DNA from 2 places in the Gordonia sp. IITR100 genome. Region 2 is predicted to be linked to the other one. Evidence: predicted binding sites of a transcription regulator. Region 2 holds the regulator's gene; the other holds the start of a gene.

Region 1 (15,376 bases), on a different contig from region 2:
GAGTACTACGGGCCGGTCACCATGCTGCAGCAGGGCGGGGCGTGGACCGCGGGCCAGAGCTTCCCCCGTCCCGGGGTGGCCCCGACGCGGCTCTACCTGACTGCCGAATCGTCGTCGACCGCCGACCATTGCGTCCATGACGGTTCGCTGAGCACCACTCCCGCACAGGGTGTTTCGTCCCTACACGTCCGGCCCGACACCCGGGGGCTCCGGTCCCGGGACATGACCCAGGTGACCGCGGGAGCGACGCTGGCCCTCGGCGCGGACTTCGCCCGGGACGCGCGATACCAGGAGCGGGGCGCGTTGTCGTTCACCACGGAGCCGGTCGGAGAGGCCACCCCGATCAGCGGTGCGATGAACCTGCGCCTCAACGTCGCCACCACGGCACACGAGGCCGTCTGGGCGGTGACCGTGAACGACGTCGCACCCGACGGTACGTCGGTGGTGCTGACCAACGGCGCGCTGTCGGCGTCGAATCGCGCACTGGACCAATCGAAGTCGACGTACGCCGACGACGGCAGCCTGCTCTCGGCGCACCACTATCTGTCCCGCAAGCGCAAGCTGCCGGTGCCCGCCGACGAACCGATCCGCCTCGACGTCGATCTCGTCCCCACCGACGCGGTCCTGCAGCCGGGCCATCGGCTCCGGGTCGACGTCTACGCCGCGAGCCTGCCGCGCTACCTGACGCTCGTGCCCGACCTCATCAAGGCACGCGGACGACGACACCAGCGTCTGGTCCTCGACCCCGACCACCCGAGCCACCTGACGCTGCTGGCCGGCGACGGGCTGCGCTGAGGTCGTTCACCCCACCCCGGAATCCGACAGCACGACGCGATAGACGAACGCGGCTTCGGGCCCCAGTACGAGCCCGACGAGTTCGATGAGCGTCAGCACGAATCCGCGCCCGTGAGCCGGGCCGGTCGTGCCGTCGAGGTGATGGGCGAGCTCGTGCAGCACCACCAGTTCACGCAGCGCCCAGCGTCCGTCGGCCGCGGACGGGATGGCGATCTCGGCGGCAACCGGCACACCGTTGGATCTGCGAACCCGCGCCGCGTAGTGTGCGGACCGCTGGCCGCGCCGTTCGCGGACCGATACCGGGTGCGACGCGCGCTCGAAACTCGACCGCACGCCCGGCAGCGCGAGCACGCGGCCCACGTAGTCGTCGACGGCGTCGATCGAGGCGAAGCGCGCCTCCGCGGGGAGGGTGACCTCGGTGCCGGCGAGTTGCACCGTCCGTGACGACGACACGTTGTCGAACAGGCGATGCACGAGGTGCTCGGCCTCATAGAATCGTGCGCGCCCGGTGTCCCGTTCACTCACGGCATCGCCGATGATGAGAGACCCGGCGCCGGGAGCGAAGCGAGCGGGCCGAGGAGCCACGGCGCCGGGAGCGAAGCGAGCGGGCCGAAGCTCACCCCGGAGCCGATGGGAGACTTCATGCGCCGTCCCGACCTCGATGCCGTACGCGAGCGCGTGATGCGGCTGCCCGGCGCCTCCCTGATGCTCCGCATCGTCATCGACATGGCTCGGGGCAATCTCACGGACCGGTCGATGACCCTGGCCGCGCAGGCCTTCACTTCGATCCTCCCGGTCGTGATCCTGGTGCTCACCCTGCCGGGCGCCAGCGTCGTCGACGACGCACTGACCCAGCTCGGTATCCCCGTCAGCAGTCTCGACACGCCCACGATCGACGACCCGACCTCGGCGACGACCTTCGGCATCGTCGGTGCGCTGATGACCATCGCCGGCGCCACCTCCCTGTCCCGTGCTCTCGGCCGAATGTATGTGTCGATCTGGGACGTCGCCAAACTGCCGTGGAGCAGCTTCTGGCGATGGGTCGTCGTCGTCTTCCTCATCCCCGCCGCGGTCACCGTGCAGGGTCTGTCCACCGGAGTGGAGGCCACCTCGCTGTTCGGCATGCACATCGGTGATCGGGGCGTCCTGGGAATCGGGCTCATCGTCGCCGTGACCCTGTTGATCTGGTCGGTCACCTTCACCGCGATCCCGCGGCTCCTGGTGTCGTCGCAGGTACCGATGAAGCTGCTCGTCCTCAACGGCCTCGGTACCGGCATCCTCATCACCGCCCTGCTCGCCGGCAGCCGCGTCGCACTGCCGACGCTCGCGGCGGGCACCATCCGCAGTTACGGCACCCTCGGTGTCGTCTTCGTCGCGATCAGCTGGCTGTTCGTGTTCGCACTCATCCTCGTCGTCACCGCCATCGTCGTGCACGCCGTGGCAACGGACGAGGGTCGTCTGGGCCGGTGGGTGCGGCGGTGGGCCGGCACACCGACACCGTTCGTCCCGCACCCGTCTGCATCCTGGTACGACCGGCCTCCCGGGAGTCCGGTGGACGCCCCGCCCACGCGCGTGGAGCCCTAACCCTCCAAAGCGCCACGCGCACCGTCGAACTCGCGGTCGGCACCGATCTTCGCGCGACGTCCCGCGCGGTCGCCGGCGCGGCGTGCGGCCTCCGAGTAGCCGGCCGAGGCGCTCGACGGACGCCACGTCCCGCGGGCGCTCGACTCGGTCCGGTAGAAGTCGGTGACCTCGATCTCCTTGTTGCGCAACGCGACCGCCGTCGAGCGCGTGGTCTCCCCGGAGTCGCGTTCGGCGGCCAGGGCCTCCGCACGCGCCGCGTCGCGGGCCTCGGCGAGACGCTTGCCGATGCGTTCGGCGAACGCCGACTGGAAGTTGAGCCGCGCCGTGATCGGCGACAACGGCTTCTCCTCGATCACCCGCCGGGCACGCCACCCGTTCCCGCGGGTGACGACCCGCGCGAACGTCTCGCCCTTGTAGGCACCCGACCGCAGGTAGGCGTCGCTGGCCGCGACCATCTGCACGATCAGCGACGTGTAGAGGGCCTCGCAGGCGTCGATGTCGGCTTCGTACCCGTAGGCGAGTACGAAGGTCGAGTTGCTCGCCACGTCGACGGTCACGTCGTTGGCGGCGGTGATGGCAACGAAGAGCTGCACATAGGTCCGCAGTCCGCGTTTGCCGGGCTCGCCGATCGCGATCTGTCGACTGATCGGGGTGACCTTCTTGCGCGCCGCGGGGTCGTGGGCCCGCGCCACCGCCAGATCGATCGACGACGCCGTCGCGAGCCGCTGGGCGGCCTGCATGAAGGTCTCGGCCTCGTGCTCGTTGTCGGTGTTCTCCGCTTGACGGAGAAGGGCGGAGATCCGGGTGAGCAGCTTGTCGTCGCGCATATGTTTCAGACTATCCAGCGGCCCGTTCGGTTCCATCTGAGCGCGAATTGCCCCGAGACAACGTCTCGGCAACCCGCAGGAGGAGGGTGCAGGCGGCGATCGCGACCCCGGCCCACAACCCGGCGACACCCCAGTGACGTTCTGCGAAACCGCCGCACACCGCGCCCAGGACGAACACCGGCCACATCCAGAACACCGCCAGCCACGCCCACGGTCGATCGGTACCCAGCGAGGCGACCAGCTCGTGCGCGGACTTCACCAGCGTGCCGGTGACGTACGTCAAGCCGCCCGGCACCGCCGACGTGTGCGACAGCGCCGAGTTGATCGCGCCGGTCGCCGTCGCCACCACGATCATCCCGGCCGTCGGCGACGCGGTCAGCGCGACAACGGTGCCGGCGAGAAGCGTCACCGTCACGGCCACGAGAACCCAGACCGGCGAGTGCTGTCCGCCCCAGCGACCGAGTGCCGCGCCGCCCACGGCCCCGCCGAAGAAGGCCGCGACGAGTCCGGCGACGATCGCGATCGTCGACCACCCGCCCGCGGCGGTCGACGCTCCCAGGATCGTCGAATTGCCGGACATGAACGCGACGAAGCTGCCCTTGAGCACGACGAACGCGATGGCGTCGACCAGCCCGGCCAGGAACAGCAACGCCGCCGCGATCGCGATGTCCGGGTGGTTGCTGCTCAGGTACTTGTCGAGTCGGACCGCCATGGGCACGAATCTAACGCCTGCGTGCCGGTCGGGATGGTCGGCGGACCAGGTCAATCGTCCGGTGCCCAGCAGGCGATGTCCTCGGCTCGGATCGGCCGGGCGGAGACGGCCCGCTGGGTCATTCGCAACGCATTGCCGAACGGGTCCCGGAACGCACAATCGGTGCCGTAGGGCTGGTCTTCGGGGTCCTGGGTGAACTCGACGCCGCGTGCGACGAGCGCCGCGTGGGTGCCGCGGCAATCGTCGGTCGACAGGATCGTCACCGGCATCGCCCCCTGCGTCACGAGGTCGCGGATCTTCGCGGCGGTCTCGTCGGAAAGCGCGGGCGGCCCGGGCTTCTCGAGCAGGATGAGCCGGTCGGGTTGACCGGGCGGCGCGATCGTCAACCACCGCATGAAACCCATGTCGACGTCGGTGTCGACCGTGAAACCGAGTGTGCCGACGTAGAAGTCGAGTGTGACGTCCTGATCGAGGACGTAGACGGAATGGATACCGATGCCGTTGATCATGCGCCCGACGATACGACCGGCGGCCCGGCCGGCGCTTCTCCGAAATCGCTCACTTCGGCCGCTCGCGGGACCCCGGTGGCAGCATCGCTCGGCCTGGTCCACTGGCGCACGAAGCAACCGGGAACGGGAATCGGAGCGACACGCTGCCGGTAGGCCGTGGGACTGGAGCCGACGATTCGGCTGAACGTCCGGCCGAACGTGCCAGGACTGTCGTAGCCGACCAGCAACGCGACGTCGAGCACCAGGACGTCGGTGGTCCGAAGGAGGGCACAGGCCCGCTCGATGCGCCGACGCTGCAGGTAGCGGTGCGGCGTCTCCCCGAACACGGCCCGGAACCGGCGGATGAAGTGCGACGGCGACATCAGCGAGATGCGGGCGAGCGTTGCGATGTCGAGGTCGTCGGCGTAGGAGCGGTCGATGGCGTCGCGCGCACGGAGCAACCGGCGGTTCTCGTCCTCGACCTGGGTGAACACGTCACCCAGTGTGACGCACGCTCAGTGCTTCTCGCAGGCGATGCCGTCCCCGTCGCGGTCGCTCTCGGAGTTCGCCTCGTACAGTTCGTCGTCGACGGTGAACGTCGTGACCGGCGTACCCGACGTCGAGTCGACGGCGCCGGTCTTCCCGACACCGTGCGGGTAGTCGCCGCGCAGTTCGGTGCAATTGGCGTAGTCGGTTGCCGCCGCGGCGGGTGCCGCCACCATCAGCGGAGCGATCGTCATCGACGCCGCGACCAGGAATCCGAGAACCATCTTTCGCGAGCAACGCATCGTGCTTGGCCTTCTTCGTAGTGTCCCCCGACACCTCAACGTGACGAAGTGACACTACGGGTTCCGGCCGGCGAAAAGCGCATGCGACGCGAAGATTGGTCCGGCCGACGGACACGCCATCGGCCGGACCTGGGATCGGAAGGCGCGGGGTCAGCGGCGGGGTTGCTCCTTGAGCAGGACGTTGCCGGTCGGGATGCCGCCGAGGATGTACGTCGTACCGGTGTAACCGTTCTTGGTACGCCGATACTCGACCCGTTGGTACCACTGCACGGGCGGGTCCGCGGTCAACGCGACGACGCCACCACTCTTCGTGTGCTGGATCTGCTGACGCGACAGATTCCACGGTCCGAGTCCGTAGTAGTCGGTGTACAACCCGTTGCCGATGACCCGGACGTTCGACTCCGGGGTCGGGATGACCCCGTAGATGAGCTGCTGATGTTTGTAGTTGCCCGGCTTGATCTTGGCGTCGGAATCACCCGCGCCCACGGCCAATCCGAATACTGCTGTTCCGGCGATCAACGCCCCCGCTATCAATCTCTTCACGACGGCAGACGCTAGCAGCGTCGACGTCGGGTTCCATCTCGCTTTCCACAGCCTGCCACGAGCCTGCCATTCGACAACGCGTATTGGTACAGTCCGGCCAGGCAACCACCGACAGCGGGGGAAACGATGATCAGGAACGACGTCGAGTTCGATTCGTCCGGGACGACATGCCGGGCCTGGTGGTACCTGCCCGAGGGAACCACTCCGGCGCCGGTCATCGTGATGGCGCACGGGCTCGGTGCGGTCCGGCGGATGCGCCTGGACGCGTTCGCCGAGCGCTTCACCGCCGCGGGATACTCGTGCCTGGTGTTCGACTACCGCCACTTCGGCGACAGCGACGGCGAACCGCGACAGCTGCTGTCCATTCGCCGCCAACTCGACGACTGGGCCGCGGCAATCGCCTTCGCCCGAACACTGAGCGGTGTCGACACCTCACGAATAGTACTGTGGGGCACCTCCTTCGGCGGCGGACACGCCCTCGTCGCGGGCGAACGCGACGGCCGGGTGGCCGCGGTGATCTCCCAGTGCCCCTTCACCAGTGGAATAGCCTCCACCGCTGCCCTGGGAGTGGCGTCCGGGGCAAAGGTGACCGTGCGCGCGCTCGCGGATCTGGCGGGTTCGGCACTGGGCCGTCCGCCGGTCACCGTCGGCCTCGCCGGTGCGTCCGGCTCGGCCGCCCTGATGACGGCACCCGACGCGGTGTCGGGATACCTGCCGCTGGTGCCCGACGACCTGGAGTTCATCAACGAGGTCGCCGCGCGGGTCGGTCTCGCCATCCCGCTGCACACGCCTGGTCGGGCATTGCGAAAGCTCACCTGTCCCACGCTCGTGTGCATCTGCGACGAGGACACCGTGGCGCCGGCCGGACCGACTGCCCGGTACACCCGCCGCGCCCCGGCAGCGCGAGTGATTCGTTATCCGGCAGGACATTTCGACATCTACGTCGGCGACGACTTCGAGCGGGTGGTCGCCGATCAGCTCGAGTTCTTGCGCGGGACCGTCCCCGTGTGACGTCAGAACCCGAACCGCGCCTGCATCCCGCGCAGCGTTTCCGCCGATGCCAGCAGACCCGCCCGCTCGGAGTCCGACAGCGGGACATCGAGGCGGGTCTGGGCACCACCGCGGTCGACGACGGTCGGCAACGAGAGGCACACGCCGTCGAGCCCCTCGATGCCGTCCGCCCTCGTCGACACCGGCAGCACCCGGTGTTCGTTGTTCAGGATCGCCTCGACGATGCGCGTCGAGGCCAGACCGATCGCGTAGTTCGTCGCCCCCTTGCCCTCGATGATGGTGTACGCGGCGTGCACGACCTCGTGGTGAATACGTTCGCGCGCAACGGCGTCCATCGCCGGACGGCCGGGCAGCGGCGTCCACGAGGTGAGCGGCACGCCCCCGATCGACGCCGAACTCCACAGCGGGATCTCACTGTCGCCGTGTTCGCCGACGATGTAGGAGTGCACGCTCTGCACCGCGACCCCGCAGTGCTGCGCGATCAGGAACCGCAGCCGGGAAGAGTCCAGCACCGTGCCCGACCCGAAGACCTGGTGCGGTGACAGCCCGCTGATCTCCTGGGCGGCGTAGGTGACGATGTCGACGGGGTTGGTGACCATCACATAGATCGCGTTCGGGGCCACCGCCAAGACCCCGGGGAGGATGGCGCGTGTCAGACCGATTGTGGCCTCGGCCAATTCGAGGCGCGACTGCCCGGGCTTCTGCTTCGCGCCGGCGGTGAACACGACGACGTCGGCGTCCGCGCACACCGACACGTCGTCGGATCCGATGATGTCCGCGCGGGGCACGAACTCGAGGCCATGCGACATGTCGAGCACCTCGGCGGTCACCTTGGCAGCGTTGATGTCGAGGAGGGCGATGGTCCGTGCGACACCTCGGATGAGGGACGAGTAGGCGATCGCGGTGCCCACCGCACCCGCCCCGATGATGGCCAGCTTCGTGTCTCGTACGTCCATCGCTTCACCGTTTCCGCGTCGGGTTCATCGATCGTCGGCACCCAGCGTAGGTGCTCGCGTGTCGGCTGTCCGGGCACCGTTGTCGCGCATCGTTGCGCCCAGAACCACGAACTGCGACATCTGACTCAGGTGTAGCGAATCGTTGTTGGTATGTTCAGCCCCGAGAACGGTCACACCCGCACACGTGGGTGTCAGGGAACCCGGTGTGAATCCGGGACTGGCGCGCAACGGTATGGGAGACGGATTCGGCGCGGACACCGGGGCGACCCGGGAAGGCGCCGGCGCCACGATCCCGAGTCCGATTACCGGCCGTTCTCGCTCGAGTCCATCGTGTATCTCGCGCACAGATACCCAGACCGATAGGCAGTACCACCCGTGTCCCGTCGTACCGACGGCACGACCGAGAGCGCGACCGCCCCGTCGGTCCGGCGACTCCCGTCGACGCCGCTAGCCGCAGTACTGTTCGTCCTCACCCTCCTCAGCATCGCCCTGGCCACCGCTTTCGGCGCGGAGACCATCCCCGTCGGCGACGTGTGGCACACCGTCGTCGGCCGGATGACCGGGGCCGAGCTCGACTCCGCGCACGCCGTCATCATCTGGGATCTCCGGTTGCCCCGGTCCGTGCTGGCCGCGCTGGTCGGAGCCGGGCTGGCGCTGGCCGGCGCACTCATGCAGGCCCTGGTCCGCAACCCGCTGGCCGAGCCGTATCTGCTGGGTGTGTCCGCCGGCGCGGCGGTCGGGGCCACCGCGGTGATGACCCTCGGCGTGCTCGCGGGACTGGGCGTCTGGGCGCTGTCCGGCGGGGCGCTACTCGGCGCGCTGGCCGCCACCGTCACGGTGTACCTGGTGGCCCGCGCCCAGGGCGGGCTGACCGCGCTGCGACTCATCCTGTCCGGGGTGGTGTTGTCCTCGGCGTTCATGGCGTTGTCGTCGCTGCTGGTGTTCACCGCCGCCGACCCGCACGCCGCCGACAACGTGATGTTCTGGATGCTCGGCAGCGTCGCGGGCGCCACCTGGGCGAAAGTGCAGATCGCCGGGGCGGTCGTGCTGGTCACCGTCGTGGCCATGCTCGCCATCCACTCGTGGCTCGATGCCTACGCAGCCGGCACCGACACCGCGACGTCGCTGGGCGTGCCGGTACGCGCGATGCGCAACGCGCTGTTCGGTGTCCAGGGTCTCCTGGTCGGCGTGCTCGTCGCGGTGGCGGGCGGCATCGGCTTCGTCGGTCTGATCGTCCCGCACGCGGCGCGACTCCTGGTGGGCGCCACCCACCGCGCGATGTTGCCGGTGGCGGTCTGCGGCGGTGCGCTCTTCCTGGTGTGGGTCGACGTGATCTCGCGGGTGGCGGCCGCACCGCGCGAGATGCCGCTGGGCATCGTGACCGGACTGATCGGGGCACCGATCTTCCTGTTCCTCATGGGACGACGCCAGTACGTGTTCGGGGGTGGCTCGTGACCGACCCCGCCCGCGCATCGTCGATGTCGTTGCGCGCGAACGCGCTTGCGTGCCGTCGAGGTGGCCGGGTCGTACTGCGGGATGTCGATCTCGCGGTCCCCGCCGGCACCCGACTGGCCATCGTCGGGCCCAACGGTTCCGGCAAGACCACCCTGCTGCGCACGCTGTGCGGTCTCGAACGCCCGGCCGCCGGCACCGTCGAGGTGAACGGAGACGACCTCCACCGCATCCCCTCGCGACGCCGCGCCATGTCGATGGCGGTGGTCGGCCAGGAGGAACAGCCCTCCGCGGAGCTGACGGTCGCCGAGGCGGTCGGCCTCGGCCGGACCCCGTACCGGTCGGCCTGGTCCACCGGGAGTTCCGACGACAAGACGGTGGTCGATCGCGCGTTGATCCAGGTCGGGCTCGACGGCTGGGGCACCCGCTCGTGCACCCAGCTGTCCGGCGGCGAACGGCACCGCGTCGTCCTCGCCCGCGCGCTCGCTCAGCAGACCCCGATCCTGGTGCTCGACGAACCCACCAATCACCTGGACGCCGCCTGGCGACTACGACTGATGGAGATCCTCGACGAACTCGACGCCACCGTGGTCGCGGCGATGCACGACCTCGACCTGGTGTTGCGTCACTTCGACTCCGTCGCAGTGGTTTCCGACGGTGGTGTCATCGTGCACGGACCACCCGTCGAGGTGCTGACGCCGGCTCTGCTGGCCGACGTCTTCGAGGTGTCCGGCACCGTCGTCGACCATCCATCGACGGGCCTGCCCCATCTGCTCCTGAACACTCCCACCACCACACCCGCCCCCAGCGCTCTGACGAAAGACATCCCGTGAGAGGACATCCTTTGACCATACGTACGTCCCGAGTCCACCCGACCGTCGCCATCGTGGCGGCGACACTGATCCTGGGAACTGCCACCGCCTGCGGTGCCGACAGCACCGCAGCGTCGGAAAGCACTGTCACCGTAACCAATTGCGGAGCCGACGTCGCCTTCCCGCAACCCCTCGACCGGTTGTTCGTCAACGACGGCGGCATGATTGCGATCGCACTCGCCGCCGGTGCCCGTGACAACATGGTGGCGGTCAGCGCGCTCGCCCGGGACAAGGACATCCTGCGGCTCGAGTACGGACCCCAGGTCGACACCCTGAACGAGGTCGCGACCGAACGTCCCACCCTCGAGAACATCGTCGCGGCGAAACCCCAAGTGCTGTATGCCGGATACAACTACGGCATGAGCGAATCGCGCGGGATCACACCCGAGATCCTCGCCGGACACGGCATCGACGTGTACCAGTTGTCCGAGGCGTGCCGGCAGACCGAGGGCGAGGCGCAGCGCGGCACCATGGACCCGTGGGTCGCGCTCGACACCGATCTGCGCAACATCGGCACCCTCACCGGCAATCCCGAGCAGGGCGCCGCCGCGGCCGACGAGGTGGCCGACCGCCTCGAGAAGCTGCGCGCCGCACCACAACCCGCCGCGAAACCGACGGTCTTCGTCTTCGACAGCGTCTCGGACACCATCTTCTCCTCCGGATCCTTCGGCGGCCCGCAGGGCATCATCGACGCCGCGGGCGCGCGCAACGCGACCGAGGACATCGAGGACACCTGGACCGCCGTGAGCTGGGAACGCCTCACCACCGCGGACCCCGACGTCATCGTGTTCGTCGACTATCCCGGCCAGTCGGTCGACGAGAAGATCGCCGCCCTGCGTTCCAATCCGGCGAGCCGGAACCTGAAGGCCGTGCGCGAGAACCGCTTCGTGAACCTGCCGTACGCGATGTGGGTGTCGAGCCCACTCAACATCGACGCCGCCGAGATCATGCGCGGCGTTCTCGAGAACCACGGCCTCGCACCGGAATCCGGTATCACCCCGTCCCTGGATGTCGCGCAATTGGACCTCGGGGGCAACAACTGGCTGGAGTGAGTCGCGGGACGCCCCGTTGAACACGTGGGGCCGCGGCGATCGTCATGCCGCCGCCCCACGGAGAAGTCGGTGGACCCCTACCACGAGGCACCGACAAGTTACCGGCTCCGAATAGCGTTGCACAACATCAGTTTTGGCTTGCAATGCGCTCGCACCGGTGTACACTCGAACGTACATTCGCGGCAACGGTTCTCGGGGGTGACCATGTCTGACGAACAAGCGTCGCGGCGACCGCGTGCCCTCGAGTTGGTGGCCGACCTGCACCGCACCCTCGACAAGTTGCAGACCGTGGACCTGTCACCGTGTACCGATGCCGAACTCGCTGAAGTGGCCGCGGAGACCGAACGCGCCATCGCACGTCTGACCGTCGCCGGTGACCGGCAGATCGATCAGGCCGTCGCTCGCGACCTGCCACGCAAGGCCGGCTGCCGCACCCTCATGCAGTACATGACGCACCAGCTACGAGTGTCGAACCCGATGCGGCGCCGTAAGCAGATGGACGCCACCGCCCACCGGACCAGCCTCGGTGGCGAGGTCCTCCCACCCGAGTACCCCTGCCTTGCGGAAGCTTTCGCACAGGGCGCAGTCGGCACCGCGCACGTGCAGGCCACAGTGGATGTCCTCGACCGCATCCCGGGCACCATCGACCACGACATCAAGGTCGCCGCCGAACGACAGATGGCCGAGATCGCCGAAGCCCACACCCCCGCCGAGATCACCCAACTCGGTGCCCGCCTGCTCGCCCACCTCGACCCCGACGGCACCCTGGCCGACGATTCGGAACGCAAGAGGCGCCGCGGCCTGTGGATCGGTCGGCAACGCGCTGACGGGACCGCAAAGATCTCGGGCACGCTGACTCCCGAACTCCACGCCCGGTTGTCGATGATGTTCGCGGTCTGGGGCAAACCTGGACTGAACAACTCCGACGACCCGCAGTCGCCACGCGGGCCGGCCGGCACCGCCGACCCCGACGCCCTGACCGCCGCAGCCGACCGCGACGGTCGCACTTTCGCCCAAACGAATCACGACGCGCTCGACGCCGCCCTGGCCGCAGGCTTCGCCGACGGAACACTGGGAACCTCGCACCGCGGCCTGCCCGTGCAACTGATCGTCAAAGCCGACCTCGGGGACCTGATCCGAGAAGCCGGACTCGCCACCACCGCCACCGGCACCCTGCTGCCCATCCGGGACTTGATCGCGATGGCCGGTGACGTCCAACCTTGGTTGGCGATCTTCAAAGACGCCACCGCTGTGCCGCTGCACTTCGGGCGGGGCAAACGCCTGGCGACCCGCGAACAGCGCCTCGTCTCCTTCGCCCGCCCCGACGGGGAAGTATGCTCGGCACCCGGCTGCGACCAGCCCGCCACCCAGGTCGAACTCCACCACGCACAACGGGACTGGGCCAAGGGCGGTCTCACCGACATCGATGATCTCGCCCCTGCCTGCCCCCGTCATAACCGGATGGTCGGCGACCAACCCGGCCAATACACGACCCGCATCGAACGGTCCGGACCCGACGAAGGCCGCTGCCTGTGGCGGTTGAACGTCGAACCCGGCGCCCCGCCCAACCCCGAACGCCTCAACCGCCGACCCGACATACCCCGGCGGTTCGCAGAACATCTGAACACCGTGCGCGACGAGATCCACGGACCTGCCACCAGGTCCGGCGATGACTCGCGCCCACACCAGTCGCGGCCCGATGCCGTCGGCTACGGCGACCGCGGCCGGCGCCTCGAACTCGCCTACCGAGAACTCGTCCATCCGCGAACACCGCCGGAGCACCTCACCACCCCACCGCTGACCCCGGTCGAAGCCGCACTCGCACGCATACTCACCGACCACGCGTGATTGCACACAACACGAGGGGCCCGGCATCGGAATGCCGGGCCCCTCGTGGGTGTCAGTGCGCCTGATCAGATCAGGCCTGCGGTGCCTCCGCGAAGTTGCGGGTGACCGCCGGGTCGACCGGGATGCCCGGGCCCGTCGTCGTGGAGACGGTGACCTTCTTGATGTAGCGGCCCTTGGCGGCCGACGGCTTGGCGCGCATGATCTCGTCGTAGGCAGCGCCGTAGTTCTCGGCCAGCTTGGCCGGGTCGAACGAGGCCTTGCCGATGACGAAGTGCAGGTTCGCAGCCTTGTCGACGCGGAAGTTGATCTTGCCGCCCTTGATGTCGTTGACGGCCTTGGTGACATCTGTGGTCACGGTGCCCGTCTTCGGGTTCGGCATCAGGCCGCGGGGTCCGAGGACACGCGCGATACGGCCGACCTTGGCCATCTGATCCGGGGTGGCGATCGCGGCGTCGAAGTCCAGCCAACCGCCCTGGATGCGCTCGATCAGATCCTCGGCGCCGACCTCGTCGGCACCGGCGGCGGTGGCCTCGGCGGCCTTGTCGCCGGCGGCGAACACGATCACGCGGGCAGTCTTACCGGTGCCGTGCGGCAGATTGACGGTGCCTCGAACCATCTGGTCTGCCTTACGGGGGTCGACGCCCAGCCGGATCGCGACCTCGACGGTCGCGTCGGTGTTCTTCGACGACGTGTCCTTGGCCAGCTCCACAGCCTCCAGCGGGCTGTACAGCTTGGTCTTGTCGACCTTCTCGGCCGCGGCCGCGTAGGCCTTGCTCTTCTTGCTCATTGCTCTGTTCCTTCTCCGCCGTCAGTCGGCGGGGTGTGTGGTGCGGGCCGAGCCGGCCCTCCCACGGTGATGATGAGGTCTGTCAGCCTTCGACGGTGATGCCCATGGACCGAGCAGTACCGGCGATGATCTTCGCGGCCTGGTCGATGTCATTGGCGTTCAGGTCTTCGGCCTTGGTCTTGGCGATCTCACGGACCTGGTCCATGCTCACCTTGCCGACCTTGTTGGTGTGGGGCTCGCCGGAGCCCTTCTGCAGGCCGGCGGCCTTCAGCAGGAGCTTCGCAGCCGGCGGGGTCTTCAACTTGAAGTCGAAGGAGCGATCTTCGTACACGAAGATCTCGACCGGGATGACGTTGCCGCGCTGCGACTCGGTCGCCGCGTTGTACGCCTTGCAGAACTCCATGATGTTCACGCCGTGCTGACCAAGCGCCGGACCCACGGGCGGGGCCGGGTTGGCCTGGCCTGCCGAGATCTGGAGCTTGATGATCCCGGCGAGCTTCTTCTTCTTGGGAGGCATCTTCTGTTCCTTGCTTGTTTCCTTGCGAATTCACGCCCGCTGGAGACGTGAAAGTTCTGGGTTGTGGTCCGGCCCTAGATCTTCTCGACCTGGTTGAACCCGAGCTCGACCGGCGTCTCGCGACCGAAGATCGACACGAGGACCTTGACCTTGCGCTGCTCGGCGTTGACCTCGCTGATCGACGCGGGCAGCGTGGCGAACGGGCCGTCCATGACGGTGACCGACTCGCCGACCTCGAAGTCGACCTCGATGACGTTCGACGCGGCAGCAGCTGCGGCCTCCACGCCCTCGGCAGCGGCACCGCGCGACGCGGCGGGCTTCTTGGCCTCGGTCCGCGGCATCAGGAACTGCAGCACCTCGTTGAGCGAGAGCGGCGACGGCTTGCTGGTCATCCCGACGAAGCCGGTGACACCCGGCGTGTTGCGCACGGCGCCCCACGACTCGTCGTTGAGCTCCATGCGGACGAGGATGTAGCCCGGCAGCACCTTGCGGTTGACCTTCTTGGGCTGGCCGTTCTTGATCTCGGTGACCTCTTCGGTCGGCACCTCGACCTGGAAGATGTAGTCGCCGACGTCGAGATTCTGCACGCGGGTCTCGAGGTTGGCCTTGACCTTGTTCTCGTAACCGGCGTAGCTGTGGATCACGTACCAGTCGCCGGGCGCGCGGCGGAGCTGCTTGCGCAGTTCCTCGACCGGATCGACCTCCGCCTCTTCAACCAGGGCCTCTTCGACAGGGGCCTCGTCAGCGGCGGCCTCGTCAACCGGGACCTCGTCGGCATCCTCGGAGACGGTGTCCTCGGCGGGGGCCTCGTCACCCTCGACGACCGCGTCGTCGGCGACCGCGTCACCCTCGGTGTCCACCGCGTCGGTCACGGCCGCGTCGACAGCGTCGACGTCGGCAGCAGCCACGTCGACGGAATCGGTCGAGGCGAGTTCGTTCTCCGGGGTGCTCACTGCAGCCCACGCTCCTTATGGTTCATCTGGCGGTCGTGTTCCTCGTCGCCGGCCGAGCCCACCGCGTGGGTCAGCCGAACAACCAGAGCACGCCCTTGGCGAAGGCGAGGTCGAGGCCGGCAATGAACGCGGTCATCACGATGACGAACACGAGCACGACGATCGTGTAGGTGATCATCTCGCGCCGCGTA
Region 2 (15,376 bases):
AGCACTTCCCGAGTACGCCAAAGACCTCAAGCTCAACCTCGGTTCGATCAGCCGCACCACCGCGCTGACCGAGGAGCAGCTCTGGGGAACCCTGCTGTCGACCGCTGCCGCCACGCGAAACGCCAAGGTGCTCAGCGAGATCGCCGACGAGGCCGCCGACACGCTGTCCGCCGAGGCCTACAACGCCGCGCTCGGCGCCGCGTCGATCATGGGGATGAACAACGTGTTCTACCGGGGTCGCGGCTTCCTCGACGGTAAGTACGACGACCTGCGTCCGGGCCTGCGGATGAACATCATCGGCAACCCCGGCGTCGACAAGGCCGTTTTCGAGCTGTGGTCGTTCGCGGTGTCCTCGATCAATGGCTGCGGTCATTGCGTCGCCGCGCACGAGAACACCCTGCGCGAGGCCGGCGTCGACCGTGAGGCGATCCTCGAGGCGCTCAAGGTCGCGTCGATCGTCAGCGGTGTCGCCCAGGCGATCGCGACCACCGAGGTGCTCGCCAACGCCTGATCCGTCGCATGTGAGACGACGACGGGGCCCGGCTGCGCTACGCAGCCGGGCCCTGACGTTTTCAGGCGCGCTGGACCGCCTGTCCGGCACGGAACAGATCGACGACTCGGGACCACCCGTCGGCGCCGTACCCCTCGGCCACCGCACTCGTGGCGAGGTCGTGTAGCAGGCGTGGCAGCCGGGCATCGAGCCCGGCCTCCTCGGTGGAGTCGACGATGTGCCCCAATGCCGCCGCCTTCATGGCGATGTTGTCCTCGGTTCCCGGGTACTCTCCTGCGTCGACGTCGGCCGCGAGTCCTCGGAAGGTCTCCGGCAGGATGTCGAGCATCTCGGTCGCCATCGGGACGAAACCCGACGCGGTGTGACCGGCGGAGGTGACCAGCGCGGCCGCACGCAGGAAGGCGGTCATCCCGCTGAAGAAGATCTCCAGCATGCCGGTGTCGAGCACGGAGGCATCTCCGGGATCGGCCCCGACGAACACCGATCTCGGTGCGAGAACCTCCAACTGGCGCCGATGCCGCTCGAGAAGGTCCTCCCGTCCGCTGTAGAGGACGAGAGCTCCCGGTGTCCCGATCACCGGAGTCGGAACCATGATGGCGCCGATCAGGACGTCGATACCGCGCTCATCCGCCCACCACTGGGTCGTGCGGGCTTCGTCCGGTGTCGACGAGGCGAGGACCACCACGAGTCGCCCGCGGAACGCCTCGGCCGGAATCGATCCGAGCACCTCGCGGGTGGTCTCCTGATCACGCAGACACGTGATGATCAGGCGGGCGTCGACCACCGCCGACGCGACGTCCTCGGCCACCGTTGCCCCACCCGCGGCCACCTTGTCCGCCGCCGATCGGGTGCGAGTCCACACCGTCGTCGCGACATCAGCGGCCAGAAATGCCTGTGCGAGTGCGGACCCCATCGGTCCGAGACCGATCACCGTCACCGCGGCGTGGGACGGCATCGTGCATCGTGAGGTCTACCAGGAGGTACCGCCCCGGGTGGTCTACAGCCTGACGCCCAAGGGCGCGGCGCGCGACCGGGCACTCGCACCCCTGGGCGACTGGGGTGAGGAACACATGCAGACCATCACGGCGGCCCGGCGATGACCTCCGGATCGTCGGGATGACCACGACAAGGCGTGGCCTGCGGCGTCAGCTCAGCGCTGCGCGCATCCGGTCGGCGAGTTCGCCGACCTCGGCCGTCGTCATCACGAACGCGGGCGAGATCTGCAGCGCCCCTTGACCTGCGGCCCGGGTGCTCACCCCATGTTCGCGCAGCTTGACCACCGCGGCCGGCGCCGTCGCTGGGTCGGCCAGCTGTACCGCGGTGACCGCGCCGAGTCCGGTCCGGACCTCGGCGACCGTGTCGAGGTCGGCGAGCGGCGACAGCGCGGCGGCGAGGTCGCCCTCGAGCCGTGTCGCCTCGGCGAGCAGGTTCTCTCGCCGGATGATCTCAAGGTTCGCGAGGGCCGCCGCCGCCGCGCCCGCGTGGCCGCCGTAGGTGTACCCGTGCCGCCACCAGACGCCACCGGCGAAGAACGGCTCGGCGATCCGCGGTGCGATGAACACCGCGCCCATCGGGACATACCCCGAGGTGAGCCCCTTGGCAGTGGTGATCATGTCCGGTTCGAGGCCGAATCGTGCGGAGGCGAACCAGGATTCGCCGCCGATGCGGCCGAAGCCGGTGACGACCTCGTCGACGACGAAGAGGATGTCGTGGTCGCGGCAGATGTCCCGCACCTCGGCGAGGTAGCCCTCCGGCGGGAGATAGATGCCGCCGGCGCCGATGATGGGCTCGCAGAAGAACGCGGCGATGTTGTCGGCGCCCACGCGCTCGATGAGACCGAGCAGGCTCTTCGCGTCGTCCCATTCGACGTTCTGGACGTCGTGCATGAGTTCGCCGTAGCCGTCGTGGTTGAGCGGGATGCCCGCCAGCGAGGTACCCGCGGCATGCATCCCGTGATAGGCCTTGGTGCGGCTGACGACGACCCGCTTGGATTCGCGGCCCTGCTCCACCCAGTAGCGGCGGGCGAGTTTGACCGCGGTGTCGATGGAGTCGCTGCCGCCGGAGGTGAAGAAGATCTTCGATCCGGGTACCGGCGCGATGGCGCCGAGCTCCTCGGCGAGTTGCAGGGTGACGTCGCTCGCGAAGTCACCGAAGTTAGAGTAGTGCGCGAGGGTGCCGAGCTGGCGCGCGACGGCATCGGCGATCTCGGTCCGGCCGTGCCCGACGTTGGTGAACCACAGTCCGGCGGTCGCATCCAGGTAGGAGTTGCCGTCGCGGTCGAAGATCCGCGCACCCTCTCCCCTGGTCACGACGAACGGCCCGCTCGCGGTCACCGCACCCATGTCGGCGAAACCGTGCCACAACGATCCAGTACCAGTGCTCGAACCATCAGCCATGGCCCCATGATGCCGGTCCACGCGGCCCACGCGGCCACTGGGGTGAACCGGCCTCGGCGCTTCCCCATATCCTGGAGTGATCATGTCGGCCCCGTCCTCGTCACCTGACCCGTCCCCGTCTCCACCGGACACCGCTGCATCGGACATCCCCCGCTCGGATCTGCTCCGCGCACTCGACGACGTGGGCCTCGTCGACGCCGACCGGTTGCGTCGTCGCATCGATCGGCTCGCCGCGCGCCCGGATGCCGCGAAGTGGCGACAGTTGGTCGCCGATGTCGACAAGGCACGCGCCCGTCTCGACCGGCGGCGCGCGACCGTGCCGATTTTGCGCTTCCCCGACGAACTACCGGTCTCCGCCGCACGCGACGAGATCGCCGAGGCGATCCGCAACCACCAGGTCGTGGTCGTCGCGGGCGAGACCGGCTCGGGCAAGACCACCCAGCTCCCCAAGATCTGCCTCGAACTCGGGCGTGGCATCCGCGGGTCGATCGGGCACACCCAGCCCCGGCGCATCGCCGCGAGCTCGGTCGCCAAGCGCATCGCCGACGAGACCGACACCGAACTCGGCGACGCGGTGGGCTACTCCGTCCGGTTCACCGACCGGTCTGGCGCCGACACCCTCGTCCGGGTCATGACCGACGGCATCCTGCTCCGCGAGATCGCCACCGACCCCATGCTGCGCCGCTACGACACCCTCATCATCGACGAGGCCCACGAGCGCAGCCTCAACATCGATTTCATCCTCGGCTATCTGCGCCGCCTGCTGCCCCGACGCCCCGATCTGAAGGTGATCATCACCTCGGCGACGATCGAACCGGCGCGCTTCGCACGGCATTTCAGCACGCCGAAGACCTCGGTCCCGGTCATCGAGGTATCCGGACGCACCTATCCGGTCGAGATCCGGTACCGACCGCTGAGCCTGCAGGAACGCCCCGACGACGGGGACGACGCCGGCGGCGGCGAACATGCCGACCTCGACCAGATCCAGGGCATCGACGCCGCCGTCGACGAACTGTGGGCCGGTGGCCGCGGCGACATCCTCGTGTTCCTGCCCACCGAACGGGACATCCGAGAGACCGCCGAGGCGCTCCGTCGACGAACCGGCGGCGGCAAGGGGCCCGGTGCCGAGATCGTGCCGCTCTATGCGCGACTGTCGATCGCCGAGCAGCAGAAGGTGTTCTCCCCCTCCGACGGACGCCGGATCGTGCTGGCGACCAACGTCGCCGAAACGTCGGTGACCGTGCCCGGCATCCGCTACGTCATCGACACCGGCACCGCCCGTATCAGTCGGTACTCGACCAGGACCAAGGTCAATCGTCTTCCCATCGAACCGGTCTCACAGGCCAGTGCCCGGCAGCGGGCCGGTCGATGCGGTCGTGTCGCCCCGGGCGTCTGCATCCGTCTCTACAGCGAGAACGACTTCGACTCCCGGCCGGCCTTCACCGACCCGGAGATCCTGCGCACCAACCTCGCGGCGGTCATCCTCCAGATGACCTCGCTGAAACTGGGTGAGATCGCCGAGTTCCCGTTCGTCCAGCCGCCCGACGACCGCGCGATCCGCGACGGTATGGGTGTTCTCACCGAACTCGGCGCCATCACCGTCCCGCGCGAGGGCGGGCCCCCGCGACTGACCCCGATCGGCCGGTCGATGTCGCGGATCCCGGTCGATCCCCGGGTCGCCCGGATGCTCATCGCCGGACACGAACTGGGTTGTCTCGACCACCTTCTCGTGATCGCCGCCGCGATGTCGCTCCCCGATCCACGGGAACGGCCGGCCGAGCACCGGGAGGCCGCCGACGCCCAGCACCGGCGCTTCGTCGTCCCGCAGTCGGACTTCCTGTCCTACGTGGAGCTGTGGCGGTACCTCGGCGAACAGCGCAAGGAGTTGTCCGCCAGCCGCTTTCGGCGCATGTGTGAGCGCGAGTACCTCCACTTCCTGCGCATCCGGGAATGGCAGGACCTCCATCGGCAGCTGACCGAGATCGTCAAGGACCTCGACTGGTCGGTCGCACCGACCGAACTCGACGCCGACGCCGTCCACCGATCCATCCTGTCCGGGTTGCTCAGCAACATCGCCGCCCGCAACACCGAGGGCCGCGAGTTCACCGGTGCGCGCAACACCACGCTGATGATCTTCCCCGCTTCTCCGCTCGCCAAGAAGCCGCCCGCCTTCATCATGGCGGCCGAGGTCCTCGAGACGTCGCGCCTGTTCGCCCACACCGTCGCCGGGATCGATCCGCTGTGGGCCGAGAAACTCGCCGGGGATCTGGTGAAGCGCACCCACAGCGAGCCGCACTGGTCGGCGAGACGCGGAGCGGCGATGGCCTACGAACGCGTGACCCTCTACGGGGTCCCGCTCGTCGCCCGCCGGCGCGTCGACTACGGCCCCATCGACCCGGTGGTCTCGCGGGAGCTGTTCATCCGGCACGCTCTCGTCGAGGGCGATTGGCGGACGCAGCACGCCTTCTTCGACCGCAATCGCAAGCTTCTCGAGGCCGCCTCGGACGTCGAGAACCGCACGCGCACCCGGGGTCTCGTGATCACCGAGGACCAGCTCTTCGAGTTCTACGACCAGCGGCTACCGTCCGACGTCACCTCGGCCCGGCACTTCGACACCTGGTGGAAGAAGGCCCGCCGTGCCGAACCCGATTTGCTGGATCTGCGCCCCGAGGACGTCACGGGAGGCACCGACGTCGCCCCCACGGACTATCCCGGCGCCTGGCAGCAGGGCGACACCCGACTCGAACTGCGCTACCGGTTCGAACCGGGCGCACCCGACGACGGCGTCACCGTCGTGATCCCGCAGGCACTGCTCCCCCATGTCCGACCGGCCGGTTTCGACTGGTCGGTACCGGGCATGCGCGCCGAACTGGCCACCGCACTGGTCAAGTCGCTACCGAAACAGCTGCGCAAGAGCATGTCACCCGCGCAGCGGTTCGCCGAACTCGCGCTCGGCCGGCTCACCCCGCGCAAAGAGCCGCTGGCCACCGGGCTGGCGCGCGAGCTCTCCGCGATCACCGGGATGCGGGTGACCGCAGCCGATTTCGACACCCACCGGGTACCGCCGCACCTGCGCATGCATTTCGCGGTGGCCGACGACTCCGGGCGGATCGTCTCCCGCGCCGACTCGTTGCCCGAACTTCAGCAGACCGGAACGCCCGCGGCGCCGAAGACGGTGTCGCGCACCCTGTATCGGACCTGGACCGCAGACGGGATCGGCTCGCTCGCCGAGCAGACCACGGTCGATGTCGCGGGGCAGCGGCTGACCCGGTACCCGACGATCGACGTGGTCTCCGATGCGAAGGGCCACGCGCGGGGCGTCGTCGTCGTCGATGCGGCGAGCCCCGAGACACGAGATCGCCTCCTGCGACGAGGGATCGTCGCCCTCCTCGACCTCGCGATACCTCCGCTGCACAAGCGGATCGCCGGCTCGCTGAGTCCGGTCGAACGACTCGCCCTGAGCCAGAGCCCGTACTCGACCATCGAGGCACTGCTCGCCGACTGCACCCGCCGGGCGACCCGGGACACGGTCGCCGACATCGACGACGCAGAGCTCGCCGCGGTTCGCTCACCGCAGTCCTTCTCGGCGCTGCTCGAACAGATCCGGCCACGGGTCGCCGCGGCCGCACCGGACTACTTCTCGCTGGCCGTCGCGGCCCTCGAACGGATGGCCCCGCTGCGGGCGGCGATCGACCGGCACGCCGGTTCGCTGGCTGCCGACGACGTCGCCGAACAGGTCGCCCACCTCGTGTTCGACGGATTCGTGGCGGCCACCGCGCGACGCCACCTGGAGAATCTGCCGCGCTATCTCGACGGCGCGCAAGCACGTCTGGAGGCACTACCCGCGTCCGCAGCACGCGACCAGGCCGGGGTGGCCGCCGTCGATCGCGTCGTCGAACGGTGGGCCCAGCGCATCGAACAGGTACCCGAGCACCGGCGGGCGGTGGTCGACGACGAAGCGCAGTGGCTCGTCGAGGAGTTGCGCGTGGGGCTGTTCGCCCAGCGTCTCGGTACCGCGTTCCCGGTGTCGGAGAAACGGGTCCTACGAGCTCTGGACCGACTCGGCTGACACGGGTTCGGCGAGCGCGCTCCCGGAACCCGATGCCGCCTTCAGGTCGTCGATCTCGCGCTGGAAGTCCTCCACCGAGTCGAACGACCGGTACACCGAGGCGAAGCGCAGATACGCCACCTCGTCAAGATCGCGGAGCGGACCCAGGATGGCGAGTCCGACCTCGTTGCTGGGGATCTCGGCCGATCCACTGGCGCGCACCGTGTCCTCGACCTGCTGGGCGAGTTGCGCGAGCGCGTCCTCGGCGACGTGGCGGCCCTGACAGGCTCGCCGCACGCCGCGCATGACCTTCTCCCGGCTGAACGGTTCGGTCACGCCGTTGCGTTTGACCACCGCGAGCACGGCGCTCTCCACGGTCGAGAACCGGCGACCGCACTCCACACAGGAGCGACGGCGGCGGATGGCCTGCCCTTCATCTGCGACACGCGAGTCGATGACCTTGGTGTCGTCGTTCTTGCAGAAGGGGCAGCGCATCGTGTCCTCACGCAGGTCGCGGGACGCTGGAACGCACCCGAAGCGTGCGCCCCGCCGCTTGTCGGCCGGCCCCTGTGACATCGAGGATACCGCCCGGCCTCAGCGGTACCGGGGGGTGAGCAGGGGCTGGCCCACCTGCAGCGCGCTCGACCCCAGATCGTTCATCGCGACGATCTCGTCGATCACGACCTCGCGCGGCATCTCGGGTGCCACCCGGCCGGCGATCGAGCTGAGCGAGTCCCCCGAGCGCACGTGGACGACCTCGGCACTCACGGCGGACGGGGTCAGCGAGTCCGAGTAGTTCTGGCCCACGACACCGAACACCCACACGACGAACGCCAGCCCGACGCCGGCGAGGAGCGCGACCGCGGTGCGGCGGCGCCGACGGAACACCGCCGCGTCGGGTCCGACCGGGCCACGCCCGCGCACCCCGACCGGAGAGCCACAGTGGGTACCGCCCACCCGCGGGGTCACCGGCGACGCACCCCGCGGTCGGGTGCCGGCCGGCCGGTTGTCTATCGGCCGGCCGCCGTCGGACAGCGGGGCGCGCGTCCGGACCCGATCGGCGCGGTCGGTGGGGGGCCGGACAGCGTCGGGACGGTCGGTGCGGACGGGAGCGACGAGAGTGGCGGTGCGCATGGTGCCCTCCGGTGTTCTGGTGTCTGGATCGTGCGGGGTGTCGCGGTCGGTGTTCGAACATCGATCAGATGTTCGATGCACTGATGTTCGAATTTGTAGCACGACGGCCCGACAAAGTCTCGCGACACATCGAACAAATGTTTGAGGTGCCGGTCGAACTCCGCTAGGCTCGGACCCGGCGCAAGCCATCTACCAGCACGTTCCGAAGACGAGAGGAACCGAACATGAGTGACACCGGCGATAGGCGCGGCCGAGCGCGGGGCGCCGACGACGAGGCCCCGTTCGACGCCGCCGCCGCCGAGGCCTCACTCACCCCGCGACAGGCCGGGGTCCTGGAGGTGATCCGCCGCTCGGTGCGCGAGCGCGGTTATCCGCCGAGCATCCGGGAGATCGGCGACGAGGTCGGCCTGGCCTCGACGTCGTCGGTGGCCCATCAGTTGCGGACGCTGGAACGCAAGGGGCTGCTCAAGCGCGACGCGAACCGTCCCCGTGCGGTCAACATCGCCCCGAGTGACACCCCGTCGCCGGACACCCCGACGGCCGGCCAGCTTCCCGAGCCGACCTTCGTGCCGGTTCTCGGCCGTATCGCGGCCGGCGGTCCGATCCTGGCCGAGGAGGCCGTCGAGGACGTCTTCCCGCTGCCCCGTGAGCTGGTCGGCGAGGGATCGCTCTTCCTGTTGCGCGTCGTCGGCGAGTCGATGATCGACGCCGCGATCTGCGACGGCGACTGGGTCGTGGTCCGGCAGCAGAACGTCGCCGACAACGGCGACATCGTCGCGGCCATGATCGACGGCGAGGCCACCGTGAAGACCTTCAAGCGTCAGGGCCCCAACGTCTGGCTCATGCCGCACAACGAACTGTTCGATCCGATCCCGGGCAACGATGCCGTCATCCTCGGCAAGGTCGTCACCGTGATGCGGCGAGTCTGACCTCTCCGCCGACCGAACCGTCGAGCACCGCCGCGGCAGCCTCGCGCGCCGCGGCGGGATCCGAGGTGGCCAGGGCGGCCTCGGCGGCGGCCCGGCAGTCCGGTGCGGACACCTCGCCGAGCCGGGCCCCCACGGCCGCGGCAGCAGCCGGCGCGCTGGACAGCGAGGTGACGCCGAGACCGACGAGCACGCAGGCGAGGTTCGGATCGGCGGCGGCCTCGCCGCACACCCCGACCGGCTTTCCCTGACGTGCGCCCGCTGCCGCGACTCCCGCGATGAGGCTCAACACGGCCGGTTGCCACGGGTCGGTCAGTCCGGCGAGATCGGCCGACATCCGGTCGGCCGCCATCGTGTACTGGGTCAGATCGTTGGTGCCGATGGACACGAAGTCCACCTCGGCGAGGACGGCTTCGGCCAGGATCGCCGCCGCGGGCACCTCGATCATCACCCCGGCGACCAGACCACGGCCACGGACCTCGGCGGCGAAGGTGCGCGCCTCCGCCGGCGAGGCGATCATCGGCGCCATGACCCACGGCGCGACGGCCGACCCCGACGCGGCCTGCGCGATCGCGTCGAGCTGATGCGCGCGGATCTCGGGGTGCGCCAGCGCGATCCGATCACCCCGCACGCCGAGCGCTGGGTTCGATTCGTCGGGATGGGTCACGAACCGGAGCGGTTTGTCGGACCCGGCGTCGAGGGTGCGGATGACCACCTTCTGCCCGTTGAACGCATCGAGCACCTCCCGGTAGATCGCGGCCTGCTCGTCCACCGACGGTTCGTCGGCACGCTCGAGGAACGCGAGTTCGGTGCGGAAGAGCCCGACGCCCTCGACTGGGTACCCGGCCGCGGCGCGTGCCGACGATCCGTCGGCGACGTTGGCGAGCACCGCCACGGCCACCCCGTCGGCGGTCTGCCCCGGACCGGTCCAGCCGGCGACGAGTGCGGCATGCCGCCGATCCTCGTCGACGCGAGCCCGGGCCGCCTCCGCATCGGGCTCCACCTCGATTCGCCCGGTGCTGCCGTCGACGAGAACGGTTGTGCCGGGCTCGATCTCGTCCAGGTCGGCCACCGCCACCACGCACGGGATCCCCAGCTGGCGCGCGATGATCGCGGTGTGGCTGGTCGGTCCGCCGAGGCGGGTGACGAGGGCGATGGTGCTCGTGGGGTCGAGGCCCGCGGTGTCGGCGGGCGCGAGGTCGTCGGCGAGCAGGACCGACGGCACCTCCGGAGTGGGCACACCAGGTTCGGGTAGGCCGAGCAGTTCGGCGAGGACCCGGTCGCGCACGTCGTTGAGATCGGTGACCCGCTCGGCCATCAGTCCGCCGAGCTTGGTGAACACCGCCGCGAACTGTTCGGTGGCCGCGACGGCAGCGGCCTCGGCGGGGGCGCCCTTGCCGATGAGCGCGGTCGCGGCACCGATCCAGCCGCGGTCCTCGGCCAGGCCCGCCGTCGCGGCGAGCACCTCGGCCGTCACCCCGGTGTTCTGCGACGCGCGCGTGCGCAGCCGCGCCGCGACGGCGCCGGCCGCGGTGGCGAAGCGCGAGACCTCGTCGGCGCGCCGTTCCTCGGCGATCTCCACACCGACGCCGAGCTTCTCCGGCGAGTGGTCGGGTCGCTCGCCCGGCCACAGCGCGGGACCGTGGGCCAATCCGCCGACCACCGGGGTTCCCGTCAGGATCTGCGCCATCGTCTTGCCTCTCACTCGACTATCGATGTGACCACCGTTACAAAAAGTGCTTGACTTGTCAACACAAACAGGCGTAAACACAATTACTACAACATCCAATCCCACACGCCTCAACAAGCGGGTGGTCGAAACCGGAGATCGGAGCGGTGTGTACGCCGAGGAGAGACAACAGGCGATCGTCGACGAGGTGCGCCTCGCGGGGCGGGCATCCGTGGCCGCGCTCGCCGAGAAATTCGACGTCACCAGCGAGACCGTCCGACGCGATCTCGCGGTACTGGAACGCGCCGGACATCTCCAGCGGGTCCACGGCGGCGCCGTGCGCGCCGAGATCATGCGCACCCTCGGCGAGCTCGGGATCGACGAACGGGAGTCGAGCCAGATCGAGCAGAAGACCGCGATCGGCCGGGCGGCCATCCGGTTCCTGCCGCCCGACGGCGGCTCGGTGCTCTTCGACGCCGGCACCACCACCTACCGCGCGGCCGAGGCGACCGCTCCCGATCGGAGGCTCACCCTGTTCACCAACAGCCTGCCCATCGCCGGCCTGCTCGCGGGAACCCATCCCGACGGTCTCCATGCCCTCGGCGGACGCGTACGCGGTCTCACCCAGGCGACCGTGGGCGTCGACACCGTGGACGCGCTTCGCCGACTGCGCGTGACCACCGCCTTCATCGGGACGAACGGCCTGAGCGAGGCCCACGGGTTGTCGACACCCGACCCGGACGAGGCCGCGGTCAAGGCGGCGATGGTCGCAGCCGCGCAACGGGTCGTAGTCCTTGCCGACAGCTCGAAGATGGACCGCGAGGACCTCACCTCCTTCGCCGGACTCGACGACGTCGACGTCCTCATCACCGACTCCGGGATCGACCCGGCCTATTCGGCGGCCCTGTCCGCGCGTGGCGTCGAGGTCGTGATCGCATGATCGTCACCGTCACCGCCAACCCGAGTCTCGACCGCACCCTCGAACTCGGCGCACCGCTCGCCCGCGGCGAGGTGCAGCGCGCCGGCGTGGTCCGCACCGAGCCGGGCGGCAAGGGCGTCAACGTGGCCCGGGTCGTCGCGGCCGCGGGCCTGGCCACCCGCGCACTGCTCCCGGCGCGGCCGGGCGACCCGTTGCGGGCCGCACTCGACGACCTCGCACTCCCCTACGACGCCGTGCCGGTCGAGGGCGAGGTCCGGTCCAACATCACCATCGCCGAATCCGACGGGACGACCACCAAGATCAACGCACCGGGCGTCACCTTGACGGGCCCGGATCGCGAGGCGCTAGTCGGGCTGATCCGTGAGCACGCCGGCTCCGCGCAGTGGGTCACCCTCTGCGGTTCGCTGCCTCCTGGCGTCCCCGACGACTGGTACCGCTCGATCGCCGACGACCTCGTCCTCGCCGGATGCCGGGTCGCGGTGGACACCTCGGGCGCTCCCCTCCGTGCCAGCGTCACCGGTCGCGTCGACCTGATCAAGCCCAACGAGGACGAGCTCGCCGAACTGACCGGAGCCGACCCCGGACAGCTCCGAGAAGCACTCGCGCGCAACGATCTCGGACCGGTCATCGACGCCGCTACGACCATCGCCGAGCAGATCGGGGGCAACGTCCTCGCCACCCTCGGCGCCGTCGGGGCCGTGTTGGTCACCGCATCCGGCGTGTGGTCGGCGACCCCGCCGCCGATCGTCCCCCGCAGCACCGTCGGCGCCGGCGACTCGTCACTGGCCGGCTACCTCATCGCGCAGAGCACCGGGGCCGCGCCCGCCGACTGCCTCCGGTCGGCCGTGGCGTACGGCGCGGCGGCGGCATCGCTCGCCGGCACCCAGGCCCCCACGCCCGACCACCTCGACCTCCCCGGCGTGCGGGTGACCGAACTGTCGGGAGCCGCGCGCATGACCTGACGGCACCGTCCCGGCGGGTCCTCACATCCATCCAACACCGCACCCATCCAGCACCGACTCCATCCACCATCGACCCACCCAGCACCGACCCCACCCTTTCCACCGAAGGACATGCCATGACCGAGCAGATCATCACCGACCAGACGGTGAGTCTCGACGTCGACGCCGGCGGCGATCCCGCCGCCGTCATCACCACGCTCGCCGACGCCCTCGCCGCGGCCGGCCGGACCACCGATCCCGCCGACCTCGCGCGGGCCGCACTGGACCGAGAAGCCAAGTCCGCCACCGGACTTCCCGGCGGCATCGCCATCCCGCACGCCCGTACCGCGTCGGTGACCGCGGCCAGTCTCGCCATGGCGCGGCTGTCCCGCAAGGTCGACTTCGGCGCACCGGACGGGCCGGCCGACCTGGTCTTCCTCATCGCCGCGCCCGAGGGGGGTGCCAGTGCGCACATGAAGCTCCTCAGCTCGCTGGCGCGCTCACTCGTCCGGCCCGACTTCGTGGCCTCGCTCCGCGCGGCCGAGAACGAGGAGCGGGTCATCGAATTGGTCAACGAGGCCATCGACCCCGCACCCCCTGCCCCCGCCACCGCGCCGACCGCCACCCCGTCGACCCCTGCCCCGTCGACCCCTGCCCCGGCCGCCGCGGCAGCACCAGCGACGTCTACCAAGGAACCCGAAGGTGCGCCGGCCCACCCGGACTCGGACCGGACCCCGGACCCGGGACCGGCCACGCCGCGCATCGTCGCGATCACCGCGTGCCCGACCGGCATCGCCCACACCTACATGGCGGCCGACGCCCTGAAGTACGCCGCCGAGCGGGCCGGCGTCGAGTTCGCGGTGGAGACCCAGGGGTCCTCGGCGACCACGGCCTTCGATCCGGATGTGATCGCGTCGGCCGACGCCGTCATCTTCGCCACCGACGTCGGGGTCAAGGACCGCAACCGGTTCCGCGGCAAACCCGTCATCGCATCCGGGGTGAAGCGCGCCATCAACGAGCCCGACGCGATGATCGCCGAGGCGGTCGCGGCGGGGCGCGACCCGAACGCGGCGCGCGTCACCGGCGACGGCGCGGACGCGGACGCGGCCGACTCGTCGAAGTCGGGCATCGGTCTCGCCGGCCGTACACGCCAGGCACTCATGACCGGTGTGAGCTACATGATCCCGTTCGTCGCGGCGGGCGGACTGCTCATCGCGCTCGGCTTCCTGCTCGCCGGCTACGAGGTCGCCAACACGAACCTCGACGACGGCGGCACCCTCAGCGACGGCGCGTTCATCGCCCTGAACAACAGCCTCTGGGATCTGCCGGCAGGCGGGTTGTTGCAGTACCTGGGCGCGGTGAGCTTCGCGATCGGCTCAGGCGTGATGGGCCTGGCCGTACCGGTCCTCGCGGGCTACATCTCCTTCGCGATCGCCGACCGCCCCGGTATCGCACCCGGTTTCGTGGCCGGCATCGTCTCGCTCGCCGTGGGCGCCAGCTTCATCGGCGCACTGATCGGCGGTCTCATCGCCGGCGTGGTGTGCCTGTGGATCGCGCGGACCCCGGTGCCCCAGTGGGCTCGTGGTCTCATGCCGGTCGTGGTCATCCCGCTGTTCGGCAGCATGATCGTCGGCGGACTGCTCTACATGGTCCTCGGCAAACCGCTCGCCTGGCTGACCGAGCAGATGAACAGCGGCCTCGAGAGCATGTCCGGCGGATCGGCCATCGCCCTCGGCATCGTGCTCGGCCTGATGATGTGCTTCGACCTCGGCGGACCGGTCAACAAGAGCGCGTACCTGTTCGCCACCGCCGGGATCGCCGACGCGGCGACTGCCGGACCCGCGCAGTTCCAGATCATGGCGGCGGTCATGTGTGCAGGCATGGTGCCCCCGCTCGCCCTGGCTCTCGCCACCGTCGTCCGACCGGGCCTGTTCACCGAACCGGAGCGCGAGAACGGCAAGGCCGCATGGCTCCTCGGCGCGTCGTTCATCTCCGAAGGTGCCATCCCGTTCGCCGCGGTCGACCCCTTCCGGGTCATCCCGTCGATGATGGCCGGTGGTGCCCTCAGCGGTGCGCTGATCATGGCCTTCGGTGTCGAACTGCGCGCCCCGCACGGCGGCATCTTCGTCTTCTTCGCCATGAACAACTGGGTCCTGTTCCTCGTCGCGCTGGTCGCCGGTACGGTGCTGTCCGCTGTCCTGGTGGTCGCGGCCAAGCAGGTGCACCGCAGTCGGGACGCCGTCGCCTTCGACGAACTCGAGGCGGTCGCCGTCTGACACCCGATCACACGACCACCTGACATCCGGGGCGCTCCCCGGCACCGAATCGCCCGACAACCACCGCAGATCGCACGACATCACTCGAAGGAGTTCCCATGCCCAGCACCACCGCCACCGTCGGCTCCGCAGTCGGACTGCACGCCCGCCCCGCCACGATCATCGCCGAGGCGGTCGCCGAGACCGGCAGCCCGGTGACGCTGGGCCTCGAGGGCGGTGACCCGGTGGACGCGGGGTCGGCGCTGATGATCATGACGCTCGGGGCCGAGAAGGGCACCCGCGTGGTCGTGACGGCCGACGACCAGGCCGCGCTCGACACCATCGTCGGTCTCGTCGAGAAGGATCTCGACGCCGACTAGGTCCGTACAGCCGACTGGGTCCGTACAGCCGACTGGGTCCGTACAGCCGACTGGGTCCGTACAACCGGCGAAGCGCTCAGATCCGGAGGTCCGCGATCTCGCCCGCGAAAGCGGCCGGGACGCGGACCTTCATCGTGGTACCGGTCTCGGTGTGCTCCGACGAGATGACCTCGCCC

Evidence for each region. The regulator LexA, encoded in region 2, represses DNA repair genes until DNA is damaged. The targets are predictions, from matches to a motif close to CGAACANNTGTTCG.
Region 1: B1818_RS13785 (HNH endonuclease signature motif containing protein) is a predicted target of LexA. The motif match lies at 11,247-11,260, and genes of this name have one in related genera.

Annotation. Positions count from the first base shown of each region.
Region 1 covers NZ_MVKV01000008.1:158,921-174,296, reverse strand. Annotated here, with positions in the region: gene B1818_RS13855 (CocE/NonD family hydrolase) at 1-795, shown strand, start outside; gene B1818_RS13850 (TIGR04338 family metallohydrolase) at 802-1,320, opposite strand; gene B1818_RS13845 (YhjD/YihY/BrkB family envelope integrity protein) at 1,438-2,379, shown strand; gene B1818_RS13840 (DUF2786 domain-containing protein) at 2,376-3,206, opposite strand; gene B1818_RS13835 (YoaK family protein) at 3,217-3,918, opposite strand; gene B1818_RS13830 (VOC family protein) at 3,969-4,427, opposite strand; gene B1818_RS13825 (helix-turn-helix domain-containing protein) at 4,424-4,900, opposite strand; gene B1818_RS13820 (excalibur calcium-binding domain-containing protein) at 4,922-5,194, opposite strand; gene B1818_RS13815 (hypothetical protein) at 5,345-5,737, opposite strand; gene B1818_RS13810 (alpha/beta hydrolase) at 5,864-6,748, shown strand; gene B1818_RS13805 (L-lactate dehydrogenase) at 6,751-7,704, opposite strand; cobalamin riboswitch at 7,855-8,033, shown strand; gene B1818_RS13800 (iron ABC transporter permease) at 8,080-9,159, shown strand; gene B1818_RS13795 (ABC transporter ATP-binding protein) at 9,183-9,989, shown strand; gene B1818_RS13790 (ABC transporter substrate-binding protein) at 10,043-11,080, shown strand; gene B1818_RS13785 (HNH endonuclease signature motif containing protein) at 11,285-12,928, shown strand; gene rplA (50S ribosomal protein L1) at 12,999-13,715, opposite strand; gene rplK (50S ribosomal protein L11) at 13,798-14,232, opposite strand; gene nusG (transcription termination/antitermination protein NusG) at 14,307-15,185, opposite strand; gene secE (preprotein translocase subunit SecE) at 15,256-15,376, opposite strand, start outside.
Region 2 covers NZ_MVKV01000003.1:159,153-174,528, reverse strand. Annotated here, with positions in the region: gene B1818_RS07210 (alkyl hydroperoxide reductase) at 1-511, shown strand, start outside; gene B1818_RS07205 (NAD(P)-dependent oxidoreductase) at 573-1,466, opposite strand; gene B1818_RS24390 (helix-turn-helix domain-containing protein) at 1,468-1,611, shown strand; gene B1818_RS07195 (aspartate aminotransferase family protein) at 1,657-2,907, opposite strand; gene hrpA (ATP-dependent RNA helicase HrpA) at 2,990-6,976, shown strand; gene nrdR (transcriptional regulator NrdR) at 6,950-7,450, opposite strand; gene B1818_RS07180 (LysM peptidoglycan-binding domain-containing protein) at 7,550-8,089, opposite strand; gene lexA (transcriptional repressor LexA) at 8,314-9,018, shown strand; gene B1818_RS07170 (phosphoenolpyruvate--protein phosphotransferase) at 8,996-10,705, opposite strand; gene B1818_RS07165 (DeoR/GlpR family DNA-binding transcription regulator) at 10,854-11,624, shown strand; gene B1818_RS07160 (1-phosphofructokinase family hexose kinase) at 11,621-12,586, shown strand; gene B1818_RS07155 (fructose-specific PTS transporter subunit EIIC) at 12,703-14,841, shown strand; gene B1818_RS07150 (HPr family phosphocarrier protein) at 14,940-15,200, shown strand; gene hflX (GTPase HflX) at 15,277-15,376, opposite strand, start outside.